4 regions of the Paenibacillus sp. FSL F4-0100 genome follow, and region 2 is predicted to be linked to each of the others. Evidence: riboswitches for the same ligand, from Rfam matches in the RefSeq annotation. Region 2 holds a riboswitch; each other region holds the start of a gene.
What was found. A riboswitch is a leader RNA that binds a small molecule or an ion and turns the genes downstream of it on or off. The one in region 2 is predicted to bind cyclic di-AMP.

Region 1: another riboswitch for cyclic di-AMP. It lies ahead of MHH48_RS02410 (hypothetical protein); the one in region 2 lies ahead of ehuB (ectoine/hydroxyectoine ABC transporter substrate-binding protein EhuB).
Region 3: another riboswitch for cyclic di-AMP. It lies ahead of MHH48_RS32740 (APC family permease); the one in region 2 lies ahead of ehuB (ectoine/hydroxyectoine ABC transporter substrate-binding protein EhuB).
Region 4: another riboswitch for cyclic di-AMP. It lies ahead of MHH48_RS00140 (3D domain-containing protein); the one in region 2 lies ahead of ehuB (ectoine/hydroxyectoine ABC transporter substrate-binding protein EhuB).

What each region holds. Positions count from the first base shown of each region.
Region 1 covers NZ_CP150303.1:542,134-547,496, reverse strand. Annotated here, with positions in the region: gene kdpB (potassium-transporting ATPase subunit KdpB) at 1-1,305, opposite strand, end outside; gene kdpA (potassium-transporting ATPase subunit KdpA) at 1,327-3,006, opposite strand; gene MHH48_RS02410 (hypothetical protein) at 3,265-3,675, opposite strand; cyclic di-AMP (ydaO/yuaA leader) riboswitch at 3,806-3,973, opposite strand; cyclic di-AMP (ydaO/yuaA leader) riboswitch at 4,516-4,691, shown strand; gene MHH48_RS02405 (hypothetical protein) at 4,825-5,289, shown strand; gene MHH48_RS02400 (proline dehydrogenase family protein) at 5,348-5,363, opposite strand, start outside.
Region 2 covers NZ_CP150303.1:6,854,359-6,859,721, reverse strand. Annotated here, with positions in the region: gene MHH48_RS31180 (flavin reductase family protein) at 1-475, shown strand, start outside; gene MHH48_RS31175 (SDR family NAD(P)-dependent oxidoreductase) at 663-1,406, shown strand; cyclic di-AMP (ydaO/yuaA leader) riboswitch at 1,829-1,974, shown strand; gene ehuB (ectoine/hydroxyectoine ABC transporter substrate-binding protein EhuB) at 2,325-3,179, shown strand; gene ehuC (ectoine/hydroxyectoine ABC transporter permease subunit EhuC) at 3,181-3,834, shown strand; gene ehuD (ectoine/hydroxyectoine ABC transporter permease subunit EhuD) at 3,837-4,499, shown strand; gene ehuA (ectoine/hydroxyectoine ABC transporter ATP-binding protein EhuA) at 4,513-5,363, shown strand, end outside.
Region 3 covers NZ_CP150303.1:7,199,738-7,205,100, reverse strand. Annotated here, with positions in the region: gene MHH48_RS32740 (APC family permease) at 1-1,387, opposite strand, end outside; cyclic di-AMP (ydaO/yuaA leader) riboswitch at 1,550-1,745, opposite strand; gene MHH48_RS32735 (molybdopterin oxidoreductase family protein) at 2,228-4,315, shown strand; gene MHH48_RS32730 (ABC transporter permease subunit) at 4,636-5,363, shown strand, end outside.
Region 4 covers NZ_CP150303.1:26,602-31,964, reverse strand. Annotated here, with positions in the region: gene rnmV (ribonuclease M5) at 1-422, opposite strand, end outside; gene MHH48_RS00140 (3D domain-containing protein) at 609-1,796, opposite strand; cyclic di-AMP (ydaO/yuaA leader) riboswitch at 2,068-2,282, opposite strand; gene MHH48_RS00135 (TatD family hydrolase) at 2,488-3,252, opposite strand; gene MHH48_RS00130 (HD domain-containing protein) at 3,348-4,637, opposite strand; gene MHH48_RS00125 (AbrB/MazE/SpoVT family DNA-binding domain-containing protein) at 4,960-5,214, shown strand.

The sequences.
Region 1 (5,363 bases), 1.4 Mb from region 2:
GCGGTTATCCACGGCGACAGCGAGCGGAGTTCCGCCCTCTGTCGCGATGGCGTCACTGTTTGGCGTCAAATCCGAAGGGATGGAACCTCCTTGCGACTGCACCCACGCCTTGACGGCATCCACCGCACCCTTGCGGACTTTCCGTCCATCCTGCAGATCCATGCCGCTCATCCGGGTCTCAGCCTTAAATTCGATGAATTCCGCCCGAGCCGCCATGCTTTCATCCACTTCAAGTCCTTCCTTCTTCAGCAGCTCCAATACCGAGCGTCCTTCCGGCGTCTCGTCTTGCAGCGAGCTCACGGCTGCCCACTGGGAAACCGAGGCAAGCGATTCACCGCCGACGGGAATCAACTGGCTGGCCATCCGGTTACCAAACGTAATCGTACCCGTCTTATCCAGAATCATTGTATTGATGTCACCGGCTGCCTCCACCGCCTTGCCCGACATCGCCAGCACATTGAACTGCGTCACCCGGTCCATGCCGGCAATCCCGATCGCCGACAGCAAGCCCCCGATCGTGGTCGGGATGAGACACACCAGCAGCGAGATCAGCACCGGAACGGACAGCTCGATGCCAAGATACTTCGAAATCGGTGCGAGCGTAACGACAACGATCAGGAAAATCAGCGTTAAGACGATCAACAACGTGTTCAGAGCAATTTCATTCGGCGTCTTCTGGCGGGCGGCTCCTTCAACAAGCGAAATCATTCGGTCGATAAACGATTCCCCCGGATCGCTCGTAATCCGGATTTTGATCGTATCGCTGACAACCCGGGTACCCCCGGTAACCGAACTGAAATCGCCGCCGGCTTCTTTAATGACGGGCGCGGACTCGCCGGTAATCGCCGATTCGTCAACGGACGCAAGGCCCGCAATGACCTCCCCGTCCCCGGGAATCATCTCGCCCTGCGTAACGATCACGATATCTCCTTTGCGAAGATCCGTGGATGGTACGGATTGTACCCCTCCGTTCTCCATCACTTTATGAGCCGTCATTTCCTGCTTGGATTGCTTAAGGGAGTCGGCCTGCGCCTTCCCTCGTCCTTCGGCAAGCGCCTCTGCGAAGTTAGCGAACAGCAGCGTCAACAGCAAAATCACAAACACCGTCAGATTAAATCCGATACTGCCCTCTGTCCCGAAATAGGACGGAAATAACGTCATCAGCAAAACAACCAGGGTGCCGGCCTCCACCACAAACATGACCGGATTTCTCATCATCAGGACGGGGTTCAGCTTCGTGAAGCTCTCCTTGAGCGCCTGACGAACCATCTCTTTGGACATCACTTTTTTTCTCGTATTATTCATGGTAATAGGCCACCTTTTCTATTAACGGATCGTCAGATGCTCAGCAATCGGACCAAGCACAAGTACAGGCAGGAAGGTCAATGCACCGATAATCAGAACCACTGCAATGAGAATGCCGGCAAACAGCTTATTATCTGTCCGGAACGTCCCAAGCGTCTCGGGAACCCATTGCTTCCGCATCAGCGAGCCGCCCACCGCCAACAGGGCAATCATCGAAATGTAACGGCCGAAGAGCATGACCAGTCCTGTTGTAATGTTCCAGAACGGCGTGTTATCTGACAGACCCTCAAATCCGGAACCGTTATTGGCAGCGGAAGACGTGTATTCGTACAATACTTGTGAGATGCCATGAAAGCCCGCATTGGTAATGCCTGCCTGCCCTGCATCCGTCATCAGCGCAAGGGCGGTCGGAGCCAGGATGATAAATGGATGCACCAGGATAACAATCGCAATCAGCTTCATCTCCCGCGCCTCGATTTTTCTGCCTAGAAATTCGGGGGTTCGACCAACCATAAGACCGGCCAGGAACACCGCCAATATCGCGTACATGAGCATATTCATCAGCCCAACGCCCTTTCCGCCAAAAACAGAGTTCAGCATCATCAGGGACAGCGGCGTAATCCCTCCAAGCGGCGTGAGTGTATCATGCATGTTGTTGACCGACCCGGTCGTGGCCGCGGTCGTCACCGTGGTGAACAGAGAAGATTGAGCAACCCCGAACCGGACCTCCTTGCCCTCCATGCTGCCTTGCGAGGCATCGATGCCCAAGCGGTTCAGCGCCGGATTGCCATTGGTTTCAGCGGCATAGTTCAGCGACAGGAAAGCGATAAACAAGGTCATCATCACCGAGAAAATAATCCAGCCCTGTTTGCGGCTCTTGGCGAATAAACCGAACGTATACGGAAGTGCCGCCCCGAGACTCCACATGGACAGGATTTCGATGACATTGGTCAGCGGGGACGGGTTCTCGAACGGATGTGCCGAGTTCACTCCCATAAACCCGCCGCCGTTGGTGCCCAGATGCTTGATCGATTCAAGCGCAGCTACTGGCCCTACAGCTATTTGCTGCTCGCTACCTTCCAGCGTCGTGACGCTGAGCGTAGGCTTCAAGGTCTGCGGCACCTGCAGTGCAACCAGTACCATTGCAATGATGAACGCAGCCGGGATGAACACCCGGGTGTGAGCTTTGACGAAGTCCTCAAAAAAATTACCGACGGTTGAGCCCTTGCTAGTCACCGCCCGGATAAAAGCAATCGCCACGCAGAGCCCGGTTGCCGCAGACGTGAACATCATCATCGTAATGACAGCCATCTGGGCCATATAGGATAACCCCGACTCCCCGCTGTAATGCTGAAGATTCGTATTGGTCATAAAGCTGATGATCGTAGAGAACGACAAGGTCGATTCCATATTATCGATGCCATTCGGGTTGAAGGGCAGTACTCTCTGCAACCGCAGAATCAAATACCCAGCCGCGACCAGCACGATATTCGTCATCACAAAGCTGATGGCATAACCTTTCCACGTCATTCCCTTGCGTTCTTTCAAGCCAATCAGTGCGAAGATCGGTTTCTCCGCCCAGGAGAACCATCTGTCCGTTCCATTGCCTTCATTGCGAAACACCTGATATAGATAAGTTCCAAGCGGCTTTACCAGCAGCACCAGAACGAGTATAACGATGGCAATTTGTAAAATGCCCATGGCGAATGCCTTCCTCCTTCAGCTTTCTCCCTAGAATTTTTCAGGGTGAATCAGCGCATAAATCAAGTACAGAAAAATAAAGAGCGTGCATACCAAAATGATCATCATGGTTAATCCGCCTCCGGTTCAGAAACCACGCGCCCACACCAAGACATGAACAGCATGAACAGTCCGTAGGTTCCTCCCAATATGAGCACCATATATAAATCCTGCATGAATATAACCTCCTAAAACCTCGTTGTGATATCAGCCAAGACCTTAGCTGACAATGGACGAAATCAGGAAGGATACCTGGTGATGGTTCGTATGAAGCACCACATCGGCACCCAGCCCTTTGTATATCAATCGCGGATTGCTGGAATGGGTAATCACATAAATCGACTCTGTGGTCCAGGTCCGGCAAATCCGTAAATAGCGGCAGCATAGATTCAAGCTGCTCTCGAACAGAAACACCTTGCTGACGGGAAACTCGGGAATGATCCAGGTTTGCTCGTCCCTTGTATCGATTAGTATCATGTTGGTGCAGCCCAGCTCATGCAGCCTCTCCTGTTCAACCCGGTTGTTGGCTATGGCCACAAACGAAATGCGCTTAAAGATCAGCTGGCGGATAAATTCTTCCCCGGCCTTGTTCGGTGCGGATACCAGGATAAACTCCTGCGATTTCTCCATCTTTTGTTCTCCTCCTAAGTTCGGAAAGAGAAGACAACAACAAAGAAGCCTGTGGAAAGAGAAGAACTCTTCCCGCAGGCTCCTTAATAGGACACGGTGAAATACACCGTGGCCCAAGTCCACGACAATCGTTGCCTCTCTCGATACGCTTACGAGGTTAGCTGACGGATTCGGGCGTGAGAGTCGCCCTACCCATAGACCGTTATCTTGTCCATGGGATTCACCCCTGAGAGATAGATTCATCTCCCGACTGGTTCCCCCGTTCCTTTTCCATTCAAGGACTCAGCGAAAATTGAAAACGAGTAGCATGTTATTCTATTAGCCATTGACTAAACATCCAGGTCCGGCAAAACAACACAGCATCAGGTTCGAGCGGTGAGAGTCGCATCATCCTGCAATTTCAGCGAAGGCCCATGGCGCCTTCGCCCGAGATTCGATCCATAAAAGAGCCCAACTGAGCTCTCACACTGTCTGTAGGCCTTCATGGAACGGCTGCCCGTTTGCCTGTCGCTGATGTCCGTCAATTCATAGTTCGTATCATACGTCTGGCCCTGCAGGAAGTAAATGTGAGCAAAAACACATGTGGCGTTATGTCGAACAGGAACTGACCAGTATCGCTTCATTATCTCCCGAATACTACTCTATACTATGTATTTCTCTTGTTTTCTTGTATTTATCGCAATCTATCGAGATACCGAGATTTTGCCATGATAATCGATGACACGACTGAATGTACACGTTTTCTTATACGGTTTTCATCGATTTTCGGAATGTATCCGTCCCATATGATCATTTACTTTTAGTTTCCTCCGGCGTATGATTCATCCATCTATTCGAAACATTCGTTATACGCTGAGCTCTCGACTGATGGGGAGACGGGGGAACCAAAATCGCCAATGGAGCTTCTATTGGTGAATGGGGTGAATCCGAAGTGCCTAGATGGTCAGGCACTGCGGTAGGGTGCTCTCAAGCCCGAATCCGTCAGCTAACCTCGTAGGCGCGTTTTGAGAGAGAACACCACCCGAGCCTTAAGCGGAAGCGGCCACTGGAACAGGGCCTCTAACGATAAATAGGCCTGGAGAGCGGGGGATCTCTGCTCACCAGGCCTATTTGCCGCGCATATAACATTCCTATAAAGGAGCGTAGATCATGACGAAATTCATCGAGGCTGCACTGACATCCGTTATCGAAACCGAAGTTCCCGCATTAAGTGTAGAGCCCATCCGCCATATGGAGATATTTCGTTTCGACCAGGGCTCGGCTGAACGCTTTATCCCCTGGAGCAAACGAGATTGGAACTGCGGTTTGTTCAAAATCAGCTGCAAAGACGCGGCCGGTTATGCCGAATATGCGCTGCCAAGCAACAGGGAATTCACGGATCTAGTCCGCTGGGCAGCCGTCTTTACGAGGCTGAAAGGCATGTCCGTGACCGAGGCCGTTCGCTATGCCCAGAAGCAGCACCAGTGGGGATCCGCCCGGATGCAGCTCGCCGTATCGGCGCTCGCCGATCTGGAGACCAATCGGCAACAGCACATCACCCGTAAGCGGTTAGGCAGCTTGCCGCTGGAGCGTTCCTTCCTGATGGACTGCTCGGAGGCGTATTATTTCTTCTAGGACAGTAGCTAGAGAGCTACCGTCCTCGCTTCACTTTCAATTGATTGTTTTCCCCCGCTCACTTGAACATATTT
Region 2 (5,363 bases):
TTTCTCCATTCTGTCCAGCAATCCGCCCCTGCTGTCCGTTTCCGTTCAGCGGAAGAACGGTACGGCTAAGGATACAGCGAGAAATGCCATGCAAAGCGGCGAGCTTGTCATCCACATCGTGGACGAAGACAACGTTGAAGCCGTGAACGAAACGGCGGCGAACCTGCCCCCGCATGAGAGTGAACTTGACCGAGCGCATTTAACCCCGGTCGTTAGCGAGGTCGTTAAAGTTCCCGGCGTTCTGGAGAGCAAGATTCGCATGGAATGCGTGCTGGAGCAGGTCGTCACTTTGAATGGAGCGGATCAGCTGCCTGGTGCCGATCTGCTGATTGCCCGCGTAGTTCGCTTCCATGTTGCGGAGGAACTTTACGAGCAAGGCCGGATTGACGCTGCCAAGTTGAAGCCTGTGAGCCGTATGGCTGGTAATATCTATGCTTCACTGGGAGAGATGTTTACAATCGAGCGGCCTGTATAACAATGGACAGGCTGGATAAGGTTAGGATGAGGCGAATATTAAGTTGTGAGCGTCCATATGCCGTTATTCGATAGGATGTTGTTCATGAAAGAAACGGGGGCTTGTGGAATATCATGCCTGGAATATGTTAACTCTACATGAATATGGAACCGATATGATGAATTCACAATATAGGAGTGGTCGACAAATGAAATTTGAATCCAAGGTTGTCATTGTGACGGGAGGCGCCAGCGGGATCGGCGAAGCAGCAGTAAGGCTTTTTGTAGAAGAGGGAGCCAAGGTTGTTATTGCAGATTATTCGGACCGGGGACAGGCTGTTTCGGATGAATTAAGAGGCGCAGGCTTTGAAACGCTGTTCGTTAAGACGGATGTGACCCAAGAACAGGAAGTTGCAAATATGGTGAAGCAGACGGTTGAGCATTTTGGCCGTGTCGATGTATTGTTCGCCAATGCAGGCATTGCTCATGATGCCCCTGCTGATCAGTTGTCGATGGACAACTGGCAAAAGACGATTGATATTAATCTTACAGGGGTGTTCCTGTGTGATAAATATGTAATCCAACAGATGTTATCCCAAGGAACCGGAGGGGCGATCGTAAACTGCGGCTCGATCCATAGCCATGTCGGAAAAGCGGGTGTTACCGCTTATGCTTCCGCTAAGGGAGGCGTTAAGCTGTTAACCCAGTCCATGGGCGCGGATTATGCTCCAAAAGGGATCCGGGTCAATGCCGTATGCCCGGGATACATCGATACTCCGCTTATTAAGGGAAGAACGGAAGCGATCACCGAGCACCTGGTCGGCCTTCATCCGATGGGCCGCTTGGGACAGCCGGAAGAAGTAGCCAAAGCCGTGTTGTTCCTTGCCAGTGAAGATGCATCCTTCATTACAGGCACAAGCTTACTGGTGGATGGCGGATATACAGCCGTATAATCCATGGACCAAAAATCCCGACACTTATCGGGGTTTTTGGTGTGCATTCATTGCTTCATAAAGCGGTTAATATATGATGCTGGCACCAGCGCTCCCGTAACTAGAAGTAAATGAGTCATAATGGGTTTTTAATGGATAATCAAAAATTTTTTTTGGTTCAGATGGAGTGTAGAAGCTTTCCACTGTTTTGGTCTAATTCATGGCATAAACTATCCATCACATGAACGAGTAAGGGAGGCATGGCAAACGCCTGCTATATAGCGAAAAATAGGTATGGGATAAAATCCCTATGTTGTAGGTGGACAGGCTTGAATGAGGCATTTTTCTAGCTTGTCATACACCCCGGAAGAATGGCATTTCTGCGTCTGAATTTCCAGAAAAAGCGGTTAAAGGGGTTTGACTTTTCCTAAACTTCCCTTTATCATGGACACACGCTTAGTTTCCGGCATACATTTTCCGGAAAGCGGGGGAACCAGTTTCACCAGGGGCGAGTCACTTAGAATCATGAGTGTAGGGTACCATCTTACCCGAGTCCGTCAGCTAACCTCGTCAGCAGTGGATGGGTCTTGCATACATAATGGATGTTCATAACAAAGGCCCTTGATTCTCTTAGGGGCCTTTTCTCTATTTTTTGACCCCCTGCTGGCGGAGCTATGTCTAAATCCCCTGTTTGGTGGTCTTTTTGTATTCTGCTAAAGAGGAGGGGCAAGGCCTGCAAATGTTTAACCAATTGAATCAGTCGGATGGCATTGGGTTTAAGCGTGCAAGGAGATGGATGAATCATCTTCCCTGAAGCCCCGACCCGTGCAAGGTGTCTGAATGTCCTTATATCCAAGTTAACATATGTGTTAACAAGGGTAATTTCAACGTGCCATTTTGTAAGGATTGCAAAGTCATAACGAAAGGTTGTGGAAGGTTTTGAAGAGAGTGCTTGTGCTGATGTTGTCAGTGACTATGGTGGTATTGCTTGCGGCTTGCGGTGACAAAGGGAGTACACTGGATCGCGCCATTGAGCAAGGGTATATCACCGTAGGTTTTGCGAATGAGAAGCCTTATGCCTATAAAGAGGCCAACGGGGAGCTGACGGGAGAAGCCGTTGAGATTGCTCGGGTTATTCTGGAGCGGCTTGGCATCAAGGAAATGAGGGGAGAGCTGACGGAATTCGGTTCACTGGTTGCCGGACTGCAGGCCGAGCGGTTCGATCTAATCACCGCAGGCATGTTCATTAATCCGGACCGCTGCTCCGCCGTATTGTTTGCCAATCCGGAGTACAGCATCGGGGAAGCCATTGCGGTGAAGCAAGGGAACCCGATGGAACTCGGAAGTTATGAGGATATTGCTAATCATGACCAGGCTAAGGTCGCCGTCATGACAGGCGCGGTTGAAATCGGCTATATGGAGAAGTCCGGTATTCCTTCAGACCGGATCATACAGGTCCCCGACCAGGCCTCGGCTATTAGCGCCCTTCAGGCAGACCGGGTACAGGCGATTACCATGACGGGACCCTCTCTGCAGGCGATGCTGGATTCGGCTAGTGATGACAACATCGAACGTGTAACTGATTTCGAGCAGCCGGTCATCGATGGAGAAAGCGTTCGGGGTTATGGAGCTACGGCGTTCCGCCAAGCGGATACCGAGTTCCAGGAGGCTTATAATGCAGAGCTGCAAAAAATGAAGGAATCAGGCGAGCTGCTGGACATTCTGCAGAAGTTCGGATTCACGGAAGAAGAGCTTCCGGGTGAAATGACGGCTGCTGCGCTTTGCGGGGAATAGCATGCCGAATTCGTGGATTGATTTTCTCCCTACGCTGCTAAAAGGGGCGGAGATCACGATTGTGGTAGCTTTCTTTTCAGCCATCCTTGCGGTCGTGATGTCCTTTGCAGCCGGGTTATGCCGACTGTCGAAGCTGTGGATCATTCGCACATTGACAGCCGTGTACGTGGAAGTCTTTCGGGGAACCTCCTTGCTGGTGCAGCTGTTTTGGTTGTATTTCGCTCTTCCGTTCATCGGCATCGAGCTTCCAAAAATGTTGGCGGCCATCCTCGCGATCGGGCTAAACTTCGGCGCATACGGCTCGGAGATCGTCCGAAGCGCTGTGCTGGCCGTTCCGAAAGGACAGTGGGAAGCCGCTTTAGCGCTTAATCTGAAGCCTTGGCAAAGGCTGTGGAATGTGATATTGCCTCAAGCTTCCTTGCGAATGCTTCCCCCTTTCGGGAATCAGCTTGTGGAACTCATCAAATCCACCTCATTGGTTTATTTCATCACCATGGCGGATTTGACGTATCAGGCGATGGTGCTTCGCAACAATTACATCTCCTGGACGACCGAGATTCTGGTACTGCTGCTCCTCATGTATTTTGTCATTGCTACGCTCGTATCGCTGGCAGTTCGACTGCTGGAGCGTAAATGGACAGCGGGGAGGTTATAGTCATGTGGGACTGGAACTATGTGTGGGATATCCTGCCGCAGCTCTTGAGTGCGTTAAAGATGACGGTATGGGTGACGATCTGCGCTTTCGTGGTGGCATTAATCATCGGATTGCTGCTTGCCTTTGCGACGCGGAGCCGATTTAAGCTGTTGTCGCTTATAACCAAAGGAATCATTGAATTTATTCGCAATACACCGCTGCTGGTTCAGGTCTTCTTCCTGTATTACAGTCTGCCGCTCCTAACGGGAATTTCCATTCCGGCCTTCTATGCCGGGGTCATCGGTCTCGGGCTGCATTACAGCACCTATCTGTCCGAGGTGTACCGTTCCGGAATCGAGGGAGTGCCGAAGGGGCAATGGGAGGCTGCCACAGCACTGAATTACACGAAAGCCCAAACCTGGCGAAGTATTATACTGCCGCAAGCGGTGCCGCCAATCATTCCGGTACTGGGCAATTATTTAATTGTCATGTTTAAAGAAACGCCGATTCTATGCGCCATCACGCTGGTGGAGATGATGCTGACGGCCAAAAATATCGTGTCGCAGTCGTTCCGTGCATTTGAGCCGTATACGCTGGTCGGGATTCTGTTCCTGATCATCAGTTATATCGCATCTTTGCTTGTGCAAAGGCTGGAAAAACGCATGAATCTGCAGCGTGGAAAATAAAGGAGGGAGTCTATTGAATGCCGTTGTGATCGATGAGCAAGCGGAAGCGTCGAAGGTGCCGCAGCAGGAGAACAATCCCGCTACCGCTGCGGGTACCAAGCCGATTGTGAAATATACGGGCGTGACCAAGTCGTTTGGTGATCTCCAGGTGCTTAAGGGTATCAATCTGGAGATGCAGCCGGGAGAAAAGGTGGCTGTGATCGGTCCAAGCGGATCGGGCAAAACGACGATGGGCCGGATGCTGATGACGCTGGAAGAACCCACCGAAGGAACCATCGAGGTTGATGGCGAGCTGCTCTGGCATATGGAAGAGAAAGGGAGGCTGGTTCGGGCCAGCGAAAAGCATTTGCACCGTATGCGCTGCAACGTTGGTATGGTCTTCCAGCATTTTAATCTGTTTCCGCACATGAATGTGCTTCGTAATGTGACGGAGGCCCCGCGTAAGGTGCTGGGTTTATCCAAGGAGGAGGCGGAGGAGCGGGCCGTCTCCATGCTAAGCAAGGTCGGTTTGGCCGACAAGCTGAAGATGTATCCGTCCAATCTGTCCGGGGGGCAGAAGCAGCGGGTTGCCATCGCCAGAGCGCTGGTCATGCGGCCGAAGGTAATGGTGTTTGATGAGGTCACCTCGGCTCTTGATCCGGAGCTGGTCGGCGAGGTGCTGGAGGTCATTCGGGAAATCGCGGATGAAGGCGAAATGGCTATGATGCTGATTACGCATGAGATGGATTTTGCGAAGGAAATCGCGGATCGGGTCATATTCGGAGCCGATGGAAGAATCGTTGAGCAGGGCACGCCGGAGGAGATATTCGATAATCCCCAGAGCGAGCGGCTGCAGAGCTTCCTGCAGCGATTCCGTTCCAACGG
Region 3 (5,363 bases), 350 kb from region 2:
TAATTCGCAGCTGGTCTGCTACGGCCTCATAATGTTTGTGGATTCGTGTGAAGATCCAAATGATCAGCGGCAGGAAAATCAAGACGGTCCACACTTGGGCGAATTTCGTGAAAAAGAAGATCATCGTCACGATAAAGCTAATGCATGCGCCGGTGGTATTAATGATCAGCTTGACGATCCATCCTTCAGGCTTTTCGCGAATCCACTTCACCATCATCCCTGTTTGGGAGAGGGTAAAAGGGATAAACACGCCGACGGCATACAGAGGAATCAGATGCTCGGTTTTGCCTTCGAAAGCCAGCAGCAACAGAATGGAGAAGAACCCAAGTATGATAATCCCGTTTGAATATCCCAGACGGTCCCCCCGGACGGTGAACATTCGGGGAATAAATTTATCCTTCGCCAGATTAACGGCAAGCAGCGGGAAGGCGGAATATCCCGTGTTGGCGGCCAGGATCAGAATGAGAGCTGTTGTTCCTTGGATAAAGTAATAAAAAACGTTTCGTCCAAAGGTATGCTCGGCAATCTGGGAAACGACAGTGACTTGCTCGCTGGGGCTAACCCCATAGTAATAGGCCAGGAATACGATGCCCGAAAATAACATTGCCAGCAAGGATCCCATCGCGACCAAGGTTTTGGCCGCATTATTCGGAGCGGGATCCTTGAAATTCGGGATGGCGTTAGAAATGGCTTCAACGCCGGTCAGGGCAGAGCTGCCCGAGGCAAATGCCCGCAGGAGCAGGAACAAGCTGAGACCGGCGACAGGCGTGCCGATCGGCGTGTGAAGCTCTGGTGATGCATGGCCTGTAGCTATGTTGAATATTCCGACGCCAATCAGGATAAACAGCGCCAGTACAAACAAGTAAACCGGATAAGCCAGTATGGTGGCCGACTCCGTAACCCCTCTTAAATTGAGTACGGTCAAACATAGAACGAACACGATGGAGATGGGCAGATTGTAGGCATGCAGTTCCGGAAAAGCCGACGTGATCGCGTCCGTCCCCGCCGATACGCTGACCGCAACCGTCAGGATGTAGTCGACCAGCAGGGAGCCGCCAGCGACCAATCCTGGATACATGCCTAAATTCCGTTTGGAAACCACGTAGGCTCCGCCGCCATGCAGATATGAGAAAATAATTTGTCTATATGATAGGATAAGTGCCAGCAATAAGACCAGGACCCCGACGGCAATCGGTATGGAATACCAATAGGCAGCCGCGCCAACGGTCATCAAGACGATCAGAATTTGTTCAGGTCCATAGGCCACGGACGACAAGGCGTCGGATGAAAGGATGGCCAGCGCTTTGGTTTTGTTCAGCTTTTGCTCGCCCAATTCCGTTGATTTAAGGGGTCTTCCGATGAGGAATCGTTTGATAGAAGATAACATGTTTTTCACCGCCGATTAAGAATAGGTACATGATGGGAACTGCTTGAAGTGAGTTCAATCGGTGTGCCTCATGTGCTGGACATATGGGCTATCTCCATTCCAATATTGATTTTTGGCAAACAAAAAACACAGGTTAGAACCCTGTGTTTGATCACAAGTTCACAACCCTCTCCATCAACGCTGACGAGGTTAGCTGTCGGATTCGGGCGGTGAGAGTCGCCCTACCTGATAATAGTCGCGGCGTAAGTACGCGCTGCATCAGGATTCACCCCATAGTATGGTTGACAGATCCTATAGGTATCCATCCATACGTGTGGTTCCCCCGCTTTCCAAATTGGAAATTAAGCGAATGTCATGTGAATATGAAGAATGATTTCGAAGCTGAATAGTATATTACGCCTGCTCAAATCTTTTGTAAAACACCCTCCAACGAAAAATTAAGCAGAATTATTTATAAAAAATGACAGATAAGCGCTTACATAAATGTGTGGCTTTGACAGGCTTTGTTTTTTGCATGTTTGCTACAGAAAGCATGATTTTCTATGATGCGTAAGGGCAAGTAGCTCAGATGTGATGCGATAGACGCTGGATACAAACAAATTCGCCATGCCGGTCTCGGGGGAGGAGACATGGGCATGGCGAATTTTTTGGGAGTGGTCCATGATTTGGCAAGGAAGAGAAAGGGTCTGGGTTCCTCTTCGTTGCTCTTGATAGGAATATACCCGGAAGGAAGTAGAGTGAAACACCCGCTCAGAAAAAAATGTAAGACTTTACTGGAGCCCTGATTTTCTTTTAAGATAAGGGGATATGATTCAGCGTGTACAAGGGGGAATGGACGAAATGACTCAAGCGATGATTCATCAGGAGAATGGTGTGTTTCCGGCGGTATGTCCGTTGGATTGTCCCGATACTTGCGGTTTGCTGCTGCATAAAGAGAATGGAAAAATCGTGAAGGTTACCGGCAATCCGGATCATCCGATGACGCAGGGAGCCATCTGTAATAAAGTCCGCAATATGGCACATCGGGTGTATCATCCCGAGCGCGTGCTTTATCCGCTGCGGAGGGTAGGGCCCAAGGGTGAGGGGGCTTTCGAGCGGATCAGCTGGGATGAAGCGATTCAGGAGATTACCGGGCGCTACAAGAAGCTGATCAAGGAATATGGCTCAGAGAGCATTCTACCATACAGCTTTTACGGCAATATGGGGATATTGAGCGTGGACGGTATGGATCGGAGATTCTTCAACAGGCTGGGCGCCAGCCGCCTGAAGCAGTCGATCTGTAATTCCGCAGGCACTGCGGGCTGGAAATCCGTGATGGGGTTTAATGGAGGCACCGTCCCGGAGGAGACCGTTCATGCCGATGTCATCATTGTCTGGGGCGGTAATATCGTCAGCACCAATATGCACCAAGTAGTGCTGGCAGAGAAAGCACGCAAGGCCGGTGCCAAGGTCATTGTGATTGATGTTCATAAGAACCAGACCGGGCAATGGTCGGATTGGTTCATTCCGCTGTTTCCGGGCACGGATGCGGCACTGGCGGTCGGCCTCATGCACATCATGTTCCGAGATGGCATGGTGAATGAGGAATTCCTCCGGCAGTATACGCTCGGGCATGAAGCCTTGCGTGAGCATGTCAAAGACTATACGCCGGAGCATGTATCCTCCATTACCGGCATTCCGGTAGAGGATATCGAGAAGCTGGCCGAGCTGTATGGCCGGACCGGTACTTCTTATATTCATATTGGTAACGGTCTTCAGCATCACGACAATGGCGGCTTGACGGTGCGCAGCATCGCGGCGCTTCCGGCCTTGACCGGACAATGGCTGAAGCGGGGCGGAGGGGCTGCCAAGTCGAATGGTGGCTACAACAGCATGGACAGCGATGCACTGGAGCGTCCGGATCTCCGGCCGAATCCGGATGCCAGGACCATTAACATGAACCGGATCGGCGAGGCGCTTGCCATGACCGAACAGCCGATTAAGTCGGTCTTTGTCTATTGCAGCAACCCGCTGGTTGTCGCTCCTGACACCGGGCGGGTGCGCGAAGGGTTTGCAAGGGAGGATCTGTTTACCGTCGTACACGATTTGTTCATGACGGATACAGCCAAGTATGCGGACATCGTGCTTCCGGCAACCTCCTCATTTGAGAATACGGACCTGTTCGCATCCTACTGGCATCAGTATATCCAGCTGCAGGAGCCGGTCATTCCGGCGCTCGGGGAGAGCAAGAGCAACGTGGAGCTGTTCTCCTTGCTGGGCCGGGCCATGGGGTTCACCGACCCGGCCTTCCATGAGACCGAAGAGGAGATGATGGCAAGAGCGCTCGACTTCCCGGACAACCCTTATCTGAACGGCGTCACGCTGGACAAGCTAAAGGAACACCGCTATGTGAAGCTTGACATGACGCCGCTTGAAACATATCTGGATCGTTTGCCGACGCCTTCGGGCCGGATCGAGTTATACTCCGCGAAGTTGGAGGAAGCAGGTCTTCCGCCTCTTCCGACTTACGTGCCCTTGAAGGAAGGATATGACGGTGTAAGGCGCGGCCGCGGGCACAGATACCCGCTTATGTTCATTTCGCCGCCGAACCACAACTTCCTGAATTCGACCTTTGCGAATGTGGAGAAGCATCAGAAGTTGGAGAAGGAACCTGCCCTGCAGATTCATCCGGCGGATGCAGAGGAACGCGGTATAGTGGACGGAGACATGGTTACGGTGTACAACGACCGTGGAACCTACGAAGTCCGAGCCAAGGTGACGGATAAAATGCTGCCGGGCACCGTAGTCAGCCAAGGCTTGTGGTGGGAAGGCGAAGGCAGGAAGCAGCGCGCCAATGCCCTTACACCCGACAGGTTGTCGGACATGGGCGAAGGAGCTACCTTCTTCTCAACGGTGGTAGAGGTCAGGACTACAATAACCGGTGCTTAAAGATGAATACAAAGACTGTCTTGAAGGTCTATATGACCTGAAGGCAGTCTTTTTTTCAAGGGTTAGCATCCTTGTCGCGCAAGAAATACCTCTGCCAAATAAGGTCTGTCTACTGAGAAAGTACGTCGATAGATGGTTATTTTAATTGGCTGGAACGGATGAAACATTCAGGTAGAAGTATAAAAAATCGGGCTTTTATTATATAGCTTCAATATATTTCCATGGGTAGAATGGTACTAAGTCAATTGCAAGCGGTTTCGAAGTCGCAGATTTCAGAGAACCGGCATGTATTTACATCAATTTGTAACAGGAGGATAAATATGCCGCAAGCTACTACAGAACAGCAACCATCACCCATTTCCCGGCAGCAAAAGGTCCATAATAATAGCTTATTTAGGCGCTTAATGAAGCAATGGGATGTTCAGCTGATGGTTATTCCAGGAGTTATTCTGATTTTCATTTTTGCCTATCTGCCGATGTACGGTGTAATCACCGGATTTATGGATTACAGCATTTTTACTGGTTCACGGATTTTTGAAAATCCATGGGTGGGCTTTAAACATTTTGAGGCTTTTTTTAATGCCCCAGAGTTTGAGAGGATTATTCGGAATACGATTGTAATCAGTTTACTTAAATTCTTTATTGGTTTTCCGGCACCGATTATTCTCGCACTGATGTTGAATGAAGTTCGACATATGTTTTTCAAAAGATTTATCCAGACTATTACCTACTTGCCTCACTTCTTGTCCTGGGTTATTGTCGCGGGATTTGTAATTGCAATGCTCTCCACAGAGAATGGTAGTGTTAATATGCTGCTGCAGAGTGTGGGGGCCATTGATGAACCGATCAACTTCCTTTCTCTAAAACAATATTTCTGGACAATTCTGATTTCGGCTAACGTATGGAAAGAGATTGGTTTTAACTCGATTGTATATCTCGCCGCCATAGCCAGTATTGATCCGGCTCTGTATGAAGCTGCAGACATCGACGGGGCTAGCAAGACAAAGCAGATCTATCTAATTACGGTTCCTTCGATTATGCCAGTCGT
Region 4 (5,363 bases), 870 kb from region 2:
ATCGTCATACGCCTTGCCGCCGCTTCCGGATGAGCCGATAATCCGGCCTCCAGCATGTCCTCCAGACTAATCAGGCTCTCTCCACCCTCGAAGGAGGTATGGACCCGCTCCAGCGCACGCCGTATCGCCTCTGGCGAGGCATTCTCCACGCCGATATCCCCTTTGCGGGTAGCATCCGCTTCCGGGATAAAGGCATGCTTACAGCCGGGTACGCCCTGATCCAGGATTTTGCGGATCCGCTCCCCTGCATGGTCAGGATCCGTTAATATAATGACGCCTCTGCGCTCCTGAGCAAGCGCTATGCGTTTCAGGATTTGCTTGTTGATCGCTGATCCGCCCGTTTCGATCGTATCCGCTTCTACGGCCCGTTTAATGGCAACGGTATCGTCTCTGCCTTCCACAACAATCACTTCTTTAATCATGCGTTTGTTCTCTTCCTTCCCAAGCAAAGCCACGCTTGTACAACTTTAGATTCAACCATCTTAGCTCTGTATACTCCGTTCTTAACAAAACAAAAGAAGAGGAAACACTCCCTCTTCTTCATCATTATATATTATAAGCTAAATAGTATAGCATTAGAATGGCATTGTAAATTGGAATTCATGCGTCTAGTTCAATTCAGGTTTAACCGGACCGATCACATAAACGGTGCGGCCGCTCTTCCGGCCGAAACTCGTGGCCGATTTGAGTGAATCATAATAAACATCGATTTTGTTGCCTTTGATGGCGCCGCCCGTATCTTCTGCACGACGGAAGCCAATGCCTTCGATATAGACCCACCATCCGATCGGGATGATATTAGGGTCAACGGCGATGGTGCGCCCTTCTGTAACGCGTGTGCCGGATGCAGTGCGTGTACCGATTCCTTGTTGCTCAGAAGAATACGCCGTCATCGACACATTGTTCAATACCTTGTTGTATTTAAAATCAACGCCTGCCCGAGAAACCACGTTGTTCTCAACAGCCTTGGCGGTTGTTACTTTCTTCGTGCCGGACAATTTGGCCGGTGTGGCTTTCACATCGGTGGCGGCCGCCTGAACAATGACGGGCTTCTCCACCTTTTTCGTGCCTACGGCAATAATTTTATCCTTCGTTCTGCGCTCGACTTTTTGGGAGACCTTCGTCTTCGAAACCAGCTTGCCATTGTGGTAGACCTTCTCATAATGGTTCACCATGAGACCGGACTCGCCCCGCTGAATCACGCGGTTATCCCCTCTTTCAAGCGATGGGTCGGCTGTTTTGATCACACGGAATTCCCGGTCTTCCGTCTCCTTAACTTTTTGTTTCGTGACGCGAACGACATGGATATTCATATTGCTGGTCAGCTTCGTGTTCTGTGCCGGTTGTACTATATCTTCACCCTGGATCGTAATACCAGCCTCTTTAAGTACATGATCAACCGTATCCTGGGATGTAAATATGGTTTTAGTTGTGCTGCCTACTGTAACTTTAACTGGAATTGCCCGTTCAATGATGATCCGATCTCCATCCTGGATCGCGCCGTTTAAAGGCATCGAAATCTGATCCTGAGGACTCAACGTGATCGCTTGCTCCTCCAGCAATTCCTGCAGCAATGATCCACGTGTTTCTACTGTGGTGACACGACCATCGACGACAAGCTGAACCTCCTTGCCTGCCTGATCATGTACGACCAACGATATGAGAAGTGATACCGTAACGGCACCCATGGCACCGAGCAACATCAGTTGACGCAAATTGTCATGCTTCCATCTCAATGCGTAAGACATGCTGGATGATTGTGATTCATGGGTTTCTTCAGGTTGAAAAATGCCCACTATTCCATCCTCCTTCATAGTCCCGCCGTCTAGGTAAACGCATGAATGCATTTGACGTGACTATAGCAATTTTTCTCACAAGGCGCCCTGCTATCTATCTACACCCTGCGTCAATTCCCGTCATTTCGTCCATATACCACCACCCCTTGTTTACCAAGAGTATGATGGTCCCTTCTCCATTATTCAAAAATAAAAGAAAGCCAATGCAAGAGTACTAGAGGCTCTAACGTGGCTTCCTGATGATTAGAATCATGGAAATGGTATGCACGAGATTTCCCCTCTTATTTCGCTTACGGAGTTAGCTGTCGGGTTCGGACGTAAGAGAGACGCCCTAGATCCGGATACCCGCTCATGGCGAGATCCTTCAAATTCACCCCAAAGACCCGAAAAAGAAATCAAATACAGCTGCGTGCATTCAGACCAGTATGCACGGCGGTATCGGTTCCCCCGTTCTCCAGAATTCCGGAGATTAAGCGAGACGGTTCATGAAATATTCGGCTACGATCTGCACATCGCAGCTTCTTATCACTGAAAAGATGATATCCTGTTTACATGCAGGTTGTAAAGCAACATTCAACCACATTTTCTCATGTAAAAGGTTAAATTATTGTAATATTGACGCCTTTTCTGATTAAAAAACTTTAATTAATCGCGATTGCTCCCTTTTTCATCGCTTTTGCTCTCTTTTTCGTTAAATACCAAATCGTTCCAGTGCATTTTTGGTGGTAATTTGGGCCAATTCCTCATAAGACAACCCTCTAATCTCGGCTGCTGTCTCCGCCACCAATTTCACATAAGCGGTCTCATTTCTTTTCCCACGGAAGGGATGAGGCGTCAGGTAAGGGGAGTCCGTTTCGATCAATAATCGATCCAGCGGAACCTGCGCCAATACCTCTTTGGGCTGCTTTGCATTCTTGAAGGTAATCGGCCCGCCAAATGAAATATGGAATCCCATATCGAGACATATTTTGGCGGTTTCCCAGCTTCCGGAGAAGGAATGCATGACACCGCCCACTTCGGAGGCCTTTTCCTCCCGTAAAATTTTGATAATATCTTCATGCGCATCCCGATTATGAATGACAATCGGCATGTTCAGTTCCCGGGCAAGTCCGATCTGACGTCGAAGGACCCGGTGCTGGACATCTTTCGGGGACGTATCCCAATAATAGTCCAAGCCGATCTCTCCAATAGCCACCACTTTCTCATGACTGCATAAAGAGGCGATCCAATCCAGGTCCTGATCCTCCATGGTAATCGCATCTACAGGATGCCAGCCCACTGCCGCATATATAAAATCATAAGTCTCTGCCAGCTTCATCGTAGTCGGGATCGTCTCCCGGTTAAATCCGATATTGATCATCCGGGTCACGCCAGCTTCAAGCGCCCGCTGAATTGCTTCCTCCCGGTCTTCGTCGAATTGGGGAGCGTCCATATGAGTGTGCGTGTCGAACAACATAAGATCCACACTCTCCTTCCTGTCGTTTCTGTGTCGTATATTTTCCATTAGCTGGGTAAATTGCAGATGTACCAAGCTTTGACTATTCCTCTAGGTTAATGTTGTTGCTTGAAAACATCGGCTATCTTCTCCGGCATCTGAGCCAGCAGCGGAGTCACTTTCTCTTCCGGATAATATAGATGGTACCGTCCTTTATGAATACCGCTGATCGAGCGTACAATATCGGAAACCTCCGAGATTTCCTTCAGCTCATCATGCCGATCCAGAAGCAGAATCTGTTTCTCGTTAAGCGGCATATCGGAATGAACTTTATCATAAGGAAGATCGGTTGGAAAATCAATCTCCAGGTCATATTCCGGATGTAATCCCACGGCACGGAACGCTTGGCGTATCCGGTCGATGGTTTCCAGATCAATATTGTCGATTTCTACATATTTGTAGAGCTTTCGGTGCATGAAACGACCGCATAATTCGCTAAGGAGCTTGTCTTCCTCCTCCGTCCATTGCAGAAAGGCCGTTTGGATCAGGGCTTCATCCAGACGCAGGTATTGACTCACGTCAATATGGCCCGCAAACAACGCAGGAAGCGGTTCGACCATGAACCGAAAGGCATATCCGCTGTCATGCAGTTCCTTTGCCCGGCGAAAGATTTGGCGCAGGATGATTTCGGAGCTTCGAGTGACGGGATGAAAATATACCTGCCAGTACATCTGATACCGTGACATCAGGTAATCCTCCACGGCGTGCATGCCCGATTCCTTCACAACGACCCGATCGCGGTATGGCCGCAGCATCCGCAAGATCCGGTCAATATCAATCGTTCCATAATTAACTCCCGTATAATACGCATCCCTTAGCAAATAATCCATCCGGTCTGCATCCAGCGGACTAGTGACCAGGTTTATCACAATCGGCTTATCGTAGGTTTTGTTAATCACGGAAGCCACTTTCTCGGGGAAATCCGCTCCGAGCTCTCGCAGTACCTGATTGACGCAAGTATCCCCGAGCAGGATCCGGCATGTCCAATCCTCGTGATTCATATGAAAAGCTTCTTCTATAGAATGAGAGAAAGGGCCATGCCCCAAATCATGCAGCAGAGCCGCGCAGAGCGCAACTTGCCTTTCCTCGGCAGGCCAATCGGAATACCCCCTCCGTTCGAATTGAGAGATGATTCTTCTCGTAATTTCATAGACTCCCAGTGAATGGGAGAATCGGCTGTGTTCGGCCCCATGAAAGGTCAGAAAAGAGGTCCCAAGCTGTCTAACCCGGCGGAGTCGCTGGAATTCCGGGGTATCGATTAATCGCCAGATGATGTCGTCTTGCACATGAATATAATTGTGGACGGGATCCTTAAACACTTTTTCTTCCGAAATTGGTGAATACATTCCATCTCAACTCCTTATCGTTTCGATTGGGTTTTAGCCGATAAACACTTCTTTTGACATCTAATGTCGAACCGTGTCGAATAAGGGAAAATTGCGCTTTCCAAATCGACAAATCAAAATTCGCAGCAATAATTGGTTCGATTATGGTAATTACGTTGCTATATAAGGGTTTTATTCACTATACTTTCGTAAATAGGTTCCGATTTTTCAAAAATATAGGTTGACTGTTTTGGGAATCGTTGGTACTATAAATAACATAAAAACTAGAACTATGTCGAATTATGACTTTTTTAAATTATGGCGAGAGGGGCATTTATAAGTTATGATGAAATCAACAGGAATTGTAAGGAAAGTCGATGAGCTTGGACGGGTCGTCATTCCGATCGAATTACGCCGTACGCTCGGAATTGGTGAGAAAGATGCATTGGAGATTTATGTAGACGGCGAACGCATCATGCTTAAGAAATATGAGCCTGCCTGCATCTTCTGTGGTAACGCTGAGAATGTCACTTACTTCAAAGGTAAAATTGTTTGCCATGAATGTATCTCGGAAATCCCTACACCTGTGACAAATTAAGATTTTTAGTATATAATAGCATTATTACATTTTGTTAATTCTAACCTTTTTCATATCTCCTTGGTGCCTTCCTCGGCTATGAACCCGGCCGCAGGAGGGTCTTTTTTTGAGTTTAAAGAATTTATAAGTTTTCAGCGAAGCGTAAGCCA